Linked DNA regions of Candidatus Pseudothioglobus singularis PS1. The main gene of each other region encodes a partner of the protein of the gene in region 2 in a complex. Links are inferred from orthologs where the notes say so. Each region holds a gene or a part of one and is shown on either strand. Other genes may lie near its edges.

Region 1 (3,143 bases), 330 kb from region 2 along the record:
ATTAGCATTTTTTCTCCTTTAATCCAGTTTGAAAACCCTGAGCCAGAATCAAGGTTAATATCAAAAAACTTGATAGTAGGATTTTCTATTAAAGTAATTTTTAAGGAGTTTTCATAATTTATAACACTAATGTCTGAAAAAAGCCCAGTCTTATAAAGTGACTGAATAATAATATTACTTGAAGAATCTGTATATTCATCTCCAATTTGTAAAGGTAATTGATTTAAAAGTGTATTTTCTGAAGAATTATTTAGACCAATAAAATTAATTTCATTTATTGTATTTGAGTATGCTTTAGTTGTAAAAAATAAGAAAAGAAGAGCTAAGAATTGAGTTAATATATTTTTCATTTTTTTTACCTCTAGTAATTAAATTTCACTTTTACAAAAAAATTTATAATTAAAAATTAAAAATTAAACATTAAATATTATAGAAAAGATTTTAACAAATTAACCTAGTTAGTTGTTAATCTAACAAAAAATATTAAAAATAAGTTATTGGCTCAAATAGAAATTTTATGATAATTTTTATTATTGTCACTATTTTCTTTAACCCGATTGCAATAATCCAACCATAACTCTTCTTTATCAGCCCCCAAATGAAGTAAATAGCTCCATGAGTAGATTCCAGTAGTATGTCCATCATTAAAATGAATGGAGATAGCATAGTTACCCATTGGAACAAGTGATGATATAGATACATCTTGTTTGTTTAGTTGTAATGTTTCTTGTCCAGGACCATGACCCCTGACTTCTGCAGATGGTGAATACACTCTTAAAAACTCACTAGTCAAAGCATAATGATTATCTTTATAGCTAACTGTGAGTAACTTTTTATCCTTGCTAAGAGTGATATTATTTGGAGGAGTCATTTATAGTTAATCGAAATTTAAAGTAGCTAAATTTTATCATAGCAGTAATTGAAAAATTTACTATACAAACGGTTAAAATATATTCATGATAAATTTTACAAAAATGCATGGTTTGGGAAATGACTTTGTTGTGATGAATAATCTTGATGGGGATGTTTGCCTTTCTGTTGAAGAAATACGTCAATTGGCTGATCGTCATTTTGGGATAGGCTTTGATCAGCTCTTGATGATTGAACCAGCAACTTCTAAAAGTGCTGATTTTAGATATGTTATATATAATTCTGATGGTACTGAAGTCAGTCAATGTGGAAATGGAGCAAGGTGTTTTGCATTATATATAAAGAAAAAGAATCTTTCTTATAAAAATCCTTTAACTGTTGAAACGAATGCAGGGCTTTTAGTTCTCAATATAAATAGCGATGACACCGTAAAAGTTGAAATGGGTATGCCTAATTTTGAGCCTTCTAAAATACCTTTGAACTTAAATCAATTATCATCAGAATACAATGTTGGAGGCCATATGATTGGATCCTTGTCTATTGGGAACCCTCATGCTATTTTGATTCAAGATGAAATTGATAATATTGATGGCATTGCCTCTAAAATTCAGTCTAGCGAGTTATTTCCTGAAGGCGTCAATGTTGGTTTCATGAAGATTATAAACAAACGAGAAATTCAGTTAAGAGTGGTAGAAAGGGGGGTTGGAGAAACACATGCCTGTGGCTCTGGAGCCTGTGCTGCTGTCATTCATGGAGTAAGACAGGGGCTACTCGATTCTAAAGTCATAGTCCACTTGAATGGTGGGGATGCAACTGTAGAGTTTGATGGAGAGAAGGTCTATTTAACTGGACCTGGCAAGTTTATTTATGAAGGCTCTGTAAATCTTAGAAGTGGATTCTCTTAGATTTCTACTGAATCTTGTGAAATATAAATATTGTTTGTTAAATTATATGCGGTAAGCTGCCCGCCCCAGATGCATCCATGGTCTACAGGGTAAATATTTTTGGTATCTACATTTTTTAGTGAAGACCAATGCCCAAAAAAGATTTTTTGCTCTTTCATTAAGCGATTTTTATGAAGAAACCAGGCTTTAAAGCCTGCTGGACTTTTATCAACATTGAGCTTGTGTTCAAACTCAAGCTCTCCATCTTCCTTGCAAAATCGCATCCTCATCAAGGCGTTTATTGTGTAACGACACTTTTCCTTGATTGTAAGAGTCTCTGACCATGTGTGAGGTAAATTACCATACATCTGAGATAAAAATTCAATTAGATTTTCATTTCGAAGCTGGCTGTGAACTAATGCAGCATTATTGATGACATCTGATTGAGACCAGTTTGGTGGAACACCAGCATGAACCATTAAGGAGTCCTCATACTCGATTACTAAAGGCCTCTCAATAAGATAATCTAGCAAAGTATTTTTATCATTAGCTTCAAGAATGTCATGAAAGGTATCTTTTTTATTTGGATGTCTATCTGTAAGAGCGCAAACCAATAGATGAAAATCATGATTTCCTAGGACCATTTCTGCATTATCTTTATTCGAGTGAAGAAACCTTAGTGTTTCTAATGAATGAGAACCACGGTTGACAACATCACCTAAGAAATATAAACGATCTCTATCAATATTAAAGTTAATTTTTTTTAGCAGTGCATTTAGGCTATTAAAGCAGCCCTGAACATCTCCAATGGCATAATCCATATAACTTTCTAATGCAGCGTATGAGGTTCGCTCAATGTAAATTCAGGGATATCTGCATCAAACCTTTGGCCTATGTCGCTAATCATTCCATAAGAACCTTTCATAGTCCCTGTCTCAGTACTAATAATTGCTCCAGAGCTATATTTAAAGCTTTCACCAGGTGATAAATGTGGCTGTTGACCAATAACACCCTCACCAATTACCTCTTCAGTTTCGCCTGATTCGTCCTGAATGAGCCAACGCCTTGTCCTAAGTTGAGCGCCAGTATCACCTTGATTAGTAATCGTAATGGTATAGGCATAGGCATATTGTTTATTAAGGATATCTGATTGATCCGAAAGGTAGGTTACTTCTACATTAATTTCAATTTTGTTTTTCATAATCATTCATAAGAGTTACAAAGTTTTCAACACTTAACATTTCAGCTCTTTGAGATAGATCAATGTCAGTTTGAGATTGATTTAGAACTAATTTTAAACAATTTTTTAGTGTTTTTCGTCTTTGAGAAAATGCTATTTTAACGATCTCCTCAAGAGGCTTAGAGTTTTGAACGAGCGACTGTTTTTTA
Region 2 (3,147 bases):
TGAACTTGCAAGCGCCATTTCGCCTAGCAATTGGGTCACGGTTGACTTTCCATTTGAGCCTGTGATGCCAATCATTGGCGCTTTCACATATCTTCCAAATAGTTCAATATCGCTAATGATAGAAATATTTTTTTTGCGAGCCCATCGAACAATTAACTCTGATTCAGCTATTCCAGGGCTGATGATGATTTCTGAAATATCATCTAATAAAGATACATTCCATTCTCCAAAATAGAAATCATGCAGTAGATTTTCATTTTTACTAATTTTCAGCATCGGAGGCTCTTGTCGGGAATCTGCAATCCGAAAAGAAATATTATTTTTATTAAAAAAACGAGCTACTGAAAGACCTGTAACCCCCAAACCTAAAATAAGTTTCATGAAAACCTTGTGTTTTCGACCAAAATTGACTATATTTTACACTTTTACTTTACTATTTTATTATGCCAACAAATGTTCAAACAACTTCTAGTTCGATTGTAATTAATCGAACACTAAGAAACACTTACCAGCTCCTTTCTGCAACGCTATTATTTAGTGGACTCATGGCTTATCTATCGATGTCACTCAATCTACCATATTTTGGTCTTTTGATAACGCTTGGTGGATATTTTGGGCTTTTGTTTTTAGTCACAAAGCTTAGAAACTCAGCCTCAGGAATATTTGCTGTCTTCGCTCTTACAGGCTTTATGGGTCTGACTCTGGGCCCTATAGTAGGCGCCTATACAACTGCTTTCTCAAACGGAGCAGAGCTTGTTGCTATGGCCATGACTGGAACTGCAGCTATTTTTCTATCGCTTTCTTTTTATGCACTTGTATCTCAAAAAGACTTTAGCTTTTTATCTGGCTTTTTAACGGCTGGCATTGTGGTTGCATTTTTAGCAGGTATCGCTGCGTACTTTTTTCAGATTCCTGCTTTATCTTTAACTGTTTCAGCTGCATTCATTCTTTTAATGAGTGGGCTGATTTTGTTTGAGACCAGTAATATCATTCATGGTGGCGAGACAAACTACATCATGGCAACAGTAACGCTATATATTTCTATTTATAACTTATTCTTAAGCCTGCTTCACCTCTTAGGTGTTTTCTCTGGCGATGACTAGTGATAGATAGCGATGGATATCGCGCTAACGTAGGTATTGTAATTACTAATGACAAAAAGCAGATACTCTTAGCAAAGCGGTGTAAACAAGACGCGTGGCAACTTCCTCAGGGTGGAATCGATAAAGATGAAACCGAAATAGATGCTCTCTATAGGGAGCTTGAGGAGGAGGTTGGCCTCTATCCTGCGCACGTCAAATTAATTGCAAAAACACCCAAATGGCTTCGATATGATTTACCATTAGAACATATTAGAAGAAGTCAAAAACCCACCTGCATTGGCCAAAAACAAGTCTGGTTTTTATTAAAACTAGAATCAAGCGATGACAATATCTCTCTTAACCTGCACCATGATATTGAATTTGATGACTGGAAATGGGTTGACTACTGGAGTCCGGTCGATGAAGTCATAAATTTTAAAAGAGATGTATACGAGGATATGCTGAAAGCACTAGCTCCAATACTTTTTGACAATGAACATAGTATCCCTAATGAGCTATCTAGACCATTACAATTCAGTGCTATTAAATTATAGTTGAGATAGACTTTTTTTGATAATTCCGACTGGGGTCATAATGTGCTCTTCAATAAGCTTAGAAATAGCTTTCTTATCTCTCTCAAGGGCTAAGATCATCAGAGCTGCATGCTCATTTTGATTGATTTTCAATGTTGTCGCATTAGATACATTTTCTTTTAACCATAAACTACGATATCTCTTTGATTTTTCAATAAGGGAACTTCTAATTTGAAATAGCCTAGGTGAGTTACACCCAGACACTAAGGCCTCATGGAAGTCACCATGCCTACTTTGCCACTCATTGGTATCTGGTTTATCTTTTTTGCTATATTTATTTAATCTGTGGGAAGCTGCTATTAAATTTGCCTCCCAATAGTCATCACCTTTATCAATAGACATTTCAATACATAACGACTCTATCTTTGCTCGTGTCTGGTAAATATCTGTCAGGTCTTCAAGTGAGATATCACTGACATAAAAACCTCGCTGATTTTTTGAGACAACTAAATCGTTCGCCATTAATTGAGATAGAGCCTCCCTGAGCGGACTCGTACCAACATTATATTTTTCTTTTAATGTTTTAATGTGAAGCTTTTGCTTGGGAAGATACTCACCCGAAATAATGTCATTTTTCAATGAGTCCAGTATTTTCGAAGCAGTGTTATCTCTAGAATCAGTCATTTATAAACCAAATTAAATCATTAAGAAATAGATATTTCAGTTTGAATTTTATCACAAATGTAGTTATAATTGCTAAATGTCGACATTTTATAATTTGCAATGATTTCACACACAAATAATATCGGATTTAGTTTTTTAAGTCATAAGGGTAGCCCCCGTCTTCAGTTACTTACAATAGATAATGAAGTAATTGATAAATTTATTAAATGTATTGATCATCTCGATGTTCAGTCAATTGAATACAAGCCATTTCTTCGTTTTTATATTGCTAACTGCCTTAATGAACTTACAAAGAATACCCTTGGTCTTTGCTTACTCGATATTTTAAAAAATCGACAAACTGGTGCAGTATTGCTTCAATATGAAAATGATAAAAATTTAGTAGGTGAACAGTTTATTGATTTTAATATTCTTCTTTCTACAGCTATATCCCATCTTATAGGTCTTCCAAATCTTGATTCAATGTCTGGAAAATTTTATGCGAGATTCTCTGTCAAGAATGAAGACAACAGCGACAGCTACCTTCGTCAAGCCCATAGAAGAATGGAGCTTCATAATGATGGTACTTACGTTAAAGAGAAAACTGACTGGGTTATTATGCAAAAAATTCTAGAATTAAATGTTGAAGGAGGTGGCTCACTCCTTTTGCACTTAGATGACTGGGACGAATTAGAAAAATTTCATAGTCATCCAGTTGCCAAAGAAGATATTCAATGGGGCTCCCCTTCCAGCAAGAATATTAGCTATAAAACAACGCATCCAATCTTTATTGAAGAAGAGGGTGAGGAGCCCATAATGTCATTCATTGATCAATTTGCAGAACCAACTAATATGAATCAAGGACTCTA

The links. Proteins that work in one complex are often made in the same cells at the same time.
Region 1: the proteins of W908_RS02520 (region 2) and dapF are in contact, whole or in part, in a solved structure (PDB 5YGU), measured with the Escherichia coli proteins. The link is inferred for Candidatus Pseudothioglobus singularis PS1 from one-to-one orthologs.

What each region holds. Positions count from the first base shown.
Region 1 is NZ_CP006911.1:829,718-832,860, forward strand. The notes cover bases 1-2,865. They hold dapF (diaminopimelate epimerase), read left to right. Parts: upstream 1-956; coding sequence 957-1,775; downstream 1,776-2,865. Other genes in these bases: bamA (outer membrane protein assembly factor BamA), read right to left, coding at 1-350; W908_RS04210 (gamma-butyrobetaine hydroxylase family protein), read right to left, coding at 503-871; W908_RS04220 (symmetrical bis(5'-nucleosyl)-tetraphosphatase), read right to left, coding at 1,772-2,575; apaG (Co2+/Mg2+ efflux facilitator ApaG/CorD), read right to left, coding at 2,584-2,865. Outside these bases: more of apaG, read right to left, coding at 2,866-2,961; 16S rRNA (adenine(1518)-N(6)/adenine(1519)-N(6))-dimethyltransferase RsmA, read right to left, coding at 2,939-3,143. UniProt on the Escherichia coli protein: Involved in the succinylase branch of the L-lysine biosynthesis and in the biosynthesis of the pentapeptide incorporated in the peptidoglycan moiety. Catalyzes the stereoinversion of LL-2,6-diaminopimelate (L,L-DAP) to meso-diaminopimelate (meso-DAP).
Region 2 is NZ_CP006911.1:499,581-502,727, reverse strand. The notes cover bases 1-2,869. They hold W908_RS02520 (RNA pyrophosphohydrolase), read left to right. Parts: upstream 1-1,102; coding sequence 1,103-1,636; downstream 1,637-2,869. Other genes in these bases: glaH (glutarate dioxygenase GlaH), read left to right, coding at 2,399-2,869; W908_RS02515 (GntR family transcriptional regulator), read right to left, coding at 1,631-2,299; W908_RS02525 (Bax inhibitor-1/YccA family protein), read left to right, coding at 444-1,103; murD (UDP-N-acetylmuramoyl-L-alanine--D-glutamate ligase), read right to left, coding at 1-381. In the rest of the region: more of glaH, read left to right, coding at 2,870-3,147. UniProt on the Escherichia coli protein: Master regulator of 5'-end-dependent mRNA decay.